DNA from 2 places in the Colwellia sp. KS18-150 genome. Region 2 is predicted to be linked to the other one. Evidence: riboswitches for the same ligand, from Rfam matches in the RefSeq annotation. Region 2 holds a riboswitch; the other holds the start of a gene.
The links. A riboswitch is a leader RNA that binds a small molecule or an ion and turns the genes downstream of it on or off. The one in region 2 is predicted to bind cobalamin.
Positions count from the first base shown of each region.

Region 1 (2,399 bases), on a different contig from region 2:
CAGTACATTAAAGGCACTTGGGCTTGTGGTGAACGTCAATTACTAGAAAATGCAGGCGTTACTTTTGATGTCATGGCCACAGGTTTTACTTGGAACACTCAAGATAAAGAAAAAGATATTGCTGCAGCTCAAAAAGTTTGGCAACGAAATAAAGTATTACTCAGCGATAATAATGTTGATGTGGTACTCCTTGATGAAATGACCTACATGATTGCCTATAAATATATAGAGTTAGAAGAGCTGCTTGAAGCGTTAAAAAATCGTCCTAAAAATCAACATGTCATTATTACCGGCCGTGCCTGTCACCGAGAAATCATTGCCTTAGCTGACACAGTTAGTGAAGTACAGTCCGTCAAACATGCCTTCGATAACGGCGTTAAAGCTCAAAAAGGCATCGATTGGTAAATGCTGATGTTTATAAGTTATAGCACCTAAAGAGATCACAAAAATATGAACAAACTTTTATCAATACTCATTTTGTTATCACTGAGCATGTCTTGCTTTGCTAACAGTCACGCTAAAGATAAACCGAGTATTATCGCGTTATCTCCTCACATTGTTGAGATGCTATTTGATATTGGTGCCGGAGAGCAAATTATTGGCACCACGGCATTTGCTGATTACCCAGAGCAAGCTAAGAATATCCCTGTCATTGGTAACTATCTTAGATTACAGATTGAAAAGGTTATCGAACTGCAACCAGACCTCATCATCGCATGGAAAAGTGGTAACCCTAGTGATGATCTCGCTCGATTAAAACAGCTAGGTTTTAACATCGTTTATTCACAGCCAAATACCTTTGCTGATGTTGCAAAAGAGATGCGTGAATTTGGTAAGTTAACTGGTCACGAATTACAAGCTGAGCAACAAACTCAAGATTTTCTAGCTCAACTTAATCAAATTACTCAGCAATATCAGAATAAAAGCAAAATTGTCGGTTTTTACGAGTTATGGTCAAGACCATTAACCACCGTTGCACAAGGAAGTTGGCCGCAACAGTTTTTAACGATTTGTGGGGTAGATAACCCTTTTAAACAGTTATCAATTCCCTACCCTCAGGTAAATATTGAAACAGTATTGCAAACGCCGATACAAGTTATTATCCAGCCATTATCAGAGAACCAAACTGATAAATTAGGCTTTAACTGGCAAGACTGGTCGATAGTTCCGGCAGTAAAAAATAATAAAATTATCCAACCTGACGCTGATGCCATGCACCGCATGACAGCGAGAAGCCTTGGAGAATTACAGCATTTGTGTACAAACATTGACGAAATACGACAATGGTTGTTAAGCAATAAAGCGCTTTAATTAGCCCCAAAGAGGCTAATAAAGCATATAAAGATTTTAGGTGTTGATGTTTTTATAAAGCATCAGTGAAACGGGAAATAGGTGCGTACTTTAAAAGTGTAACTCCTATACTGCCCTCGCAACGGTAATAAAGGTCACCCTGAGTAATTAATTTATGGTAACCCTTTTCAGTCCGGAGACCGGCCTAAAATAACACTAGTTTTGTAAGTACGGTGGGTGCTTATAATTGAGGACAACATGAAAAAAACACTTTTAGCATTAACCATTGCTAGCACATTTACATCAGGATTAACTTTCGCTAACTCAAGCCAAGAAAGTACCGATGAAACAGAAAACATGATAATTACTGCTAACCGCACAGCACAAAGCGAAGCAGATCTTTTAAGTAGCGTTAAAGTCATAACACGTGCAGATATTGAGTTATCGTCTTCTAATTCGATTGCTGAATTACTTAATGATGTTAATGGCATACAAATATCTCAAAGTGGTGGCGCAGGTCAAACAACATCTATATTTAGTCGTGGCACTGACTCGGGCCACACCTTAGTTATTATTGATGGCCAACGTATTGGCTCCGCAACACTAGGGCAAGTTGCCTTTGCCGACATCAGTGTTGAGCAGGTAGAGCGAATTGAAGTGATCAAAGGCCCAAGAGCTGCACTTTGGGGCTCTGATGCTATAGGTGGTGTCATTCAAATATTTACTCGTCAATTAGCCGCAGGTGAAATTGCTGTTGATGCTGGCCTAGGCAATGACAAACAGCAGCAAGCAAGTATCAGTGGCGCAATAGGCCATGGTGATGGTAGTACAACCTTCACAGCTTCTGCTAAATCTAGCGATGGCTATGATGTTTATGACTTAGCTGAAGATGATGACGATGGTTACAGTCGTGAAAACGTTTCACTTATTGGTCAACAACAGTTGAACCAAGAATGGAAAATTAATTGGTTAGCTAAATATAACCAAGGCGAAACAGAATATGATAGTGCTTTTGGTGGCGCTAACGAAAATTCATTTGAAACACTACAATGGCAACTTTCTGCCAGCCAAACAGATGGCAACTGGCATCAACAACTATTTGTAGGTCA
Region 1 is NZ_BAAJMC010000002.1:53,294-55,692, forward strand. Features, by position in the region: gene cobO (cob(I)yrinic acid a,c-diamide adenosyltransferase) at 1-405, shown strand, start outside; gene AC27IF_RS03630 (cobalamin-binding protein) at 451-1,311, shown strand; cobalamin riboswitch at 1,333-1,513, shown strand; gene AC27IF_RS03635 (TonB-dependent receptor domain-containing protein) at 1,549-2,399, shown strand, end outside.
Region 1: linked by a shared signal. The riboswitch ahead of AC27IF_RS03635 (TonB-dependent receptor domain-containing protein) and the one ahead of cobT (nicotinate-nucleotide--dimethylbenzimidazole phosphoribosyltransferase) in region 2 are both predicted to bind cobalamin.

Region 2 (2,399 bases):
TAACTAAGGCAACTAAAACTTGATATTTAATCATCAAAATGAAAAATAATGCCGCGGCTCCATAAGTGCCCAGTCGGCTATCCTTCATAATATTGAGTTTATTTTCGACCGTCCAACCGCCACCAAAACCATCCCAAACATCGGCCCAACCATCTTCATGAAACGCCCCCGTTAGCAAAACACTAGTAAACATCGCGATTAAAACAGCCAGCTCAGCAGGCATCATCATGGTGGCTAGGTAAAATGTAAACGCAGAGCTTGCCCCAATAAAAATGCCAACCAATGGAAAGTATCGACAGGCTTCACCAAGCATTTTTTCTGTTATTTCAACACTATGTTTCACCGGAATGCGGGTAAAGAAACTAATAGCCAACAACAATAACTGCCATTGTTTACACAAGATAGCTAGCTTAGGTAACATCGGTGACCTCAGCATCTGCAAAGCTGGCCATGTTATTAAAAAAAGCAACCGCAGCTTGCATAATTGGCAAGGCTAGCGCAGCTCCTGTGCCTTCACCTAATCGTAAGCCTAAATTTAATAACGGCTTTACTTCTAACCACTGCAACATTTTTTGATGACCTTGCTCTCCGGAGCAGTGAGCAAATACCATGTAATCTTTAGCATTACAATTAAGCTCAATAGCCAACATAGCCGCCGCAGTACAAATAAAGCCATCAACAATAATCACCATATTTTTTTCAGCCGCCGCAAGCATAGCGGCAGTAATTTGAACGAGTTCAAAGCCACCTAAACAGCGCAGAATCTCAACCGAATCAACCAAATCATTCTTATGCAAAGCCAGCGCTTGCTCAACAAGCTGTTGCTTTTTATTAACTACATCATCAGAAACTCCAGTGCCACGACCAACAGCCTCACTAGCAGGTATTTTCATTAGTGCAGCCATAATGGCTGAAGCGACAGTTGTATTACCAATACCCATTTCACCGAAGGCGATAATATTACAGCCAGTACGTTTAACCTTGTTAATATGATCTTTAGCGAACACAAAACCTTGCTCAACCTGCGCAGCGGTCATTGCTGCTTGTTGATTAATCGGCTGAGTAATATTGCCTAAACGTTGATTAATTACTGCGACTGATGTTTCGAGAGGGTGTAAAATACCGGTATCGACTACATTAAGCTGCCAACCAAATTGCTGACAAAAAACGTTAATAGCCGCGCCGCCACGAGCAAAGTTTTCGACCATTTGACTGGTGACATCACTTGGGGCAATAGAGACACCTTCATTAGCAATACCATGGTCTCCGGCAAAAACGCTTAGATGAGGAGAGTTAAGGTGTAACTTATAATGTTTATTATAAAGACCATCAAAAACATTATCTGATAGCTGTATTTGAGCAATTTTTTTAGCGAGTAACTCCAGATCCCCCAAGGCCCCAAGAGGTTTAGTTTTACTATCAATTTTGGCTTGGATTATTGCAGAAAATTTCTGACAAACGGGGTTAATATCAAACATTACATCACCTAAAAAAGACCAAATAAATTTGGCGGTACTTATGATAAACGTCGATAATATTTTTAGGAACTGGAGCGCAAATCGCTATTCATCCATGCACTATGCAAGGATAGAAAAGAAACAATATAGCTAATGCTCGAGTAACCCGCTCGACGTAGTAATCAATGTACATAATTCACCTGGTATCCTGACTTACAGCGTCTAGATATGTCCCTTCCCAAGATAACTTAGTGGTTAACATATCGCTCTGTTTACAGTTGCGGGTACAGTTGTGGATTTACACCACATTCCCAGCCTCACTTTATTGATTGTTTATGACTTATTGCATAAAGAATAACAAGTGAAATTGACTATGACATTATTTAATTAGTGGCGCGATTATCGACTGATAGGGCAAAATAGCAAGGTTTATTTTTAACTCTGTTATTGCGAAAAAACATATTAAGCACTTGAAAACTAACAATGACTATCAAGCTAAAGCTTTAATTTCGGCCAAGCATTCCCTTCATCATCAATCACTATTTGAATATGAATTAATGCCCCGTATGGCACATCAATATTAGTCATATGAATTGTCCCAGGAATGGGTAGCGCCAACACTTTTGCCAAAATATAGCGAATAACTCCACCATGACTGATCACTAAAGTATTTTGTGGGTTACTTTCTTCAGCTTTTTGTTGTTTATATTGCGCTAATAAACGTTGCCAAAAATCATCAACACGCTGAATAAAATCATCAATGGCTTCACCATTAGGAGGCTGGTATTGCCATGGATTTTGCCAAAATTTACCGAGTGTTGGCTCGGTGTCATTCAAACTCGATTTTGTTTGCCATAACGCTTGATAACTCATACCATCCCAATCACCAAAGTCCATTTCCTGTAGCTGTGTCGAGACTTTGAGTGATAAGTTGGTTTGGTG
Region 2 is NZ_BAAJMC010000001.1:717,437-719,835, reverse strand. Features, by position in the region: gene AC27IF_RS03345 (adenosylcobinamide-GDP ribazoletransferase) at 1-421, opposite strand, end outside; gene cobT (nicotinate-nucleotide--dimethylbenzimidazole phosphoribosyltransferase) at 411-1,478, opposite strand; cobalamin riboswitch at 1,639-1,831, opposite strand; gene AC27IF_RS03335 (histidine phosphatase family protein) at 1,953-2,399, opposite strand, start outside.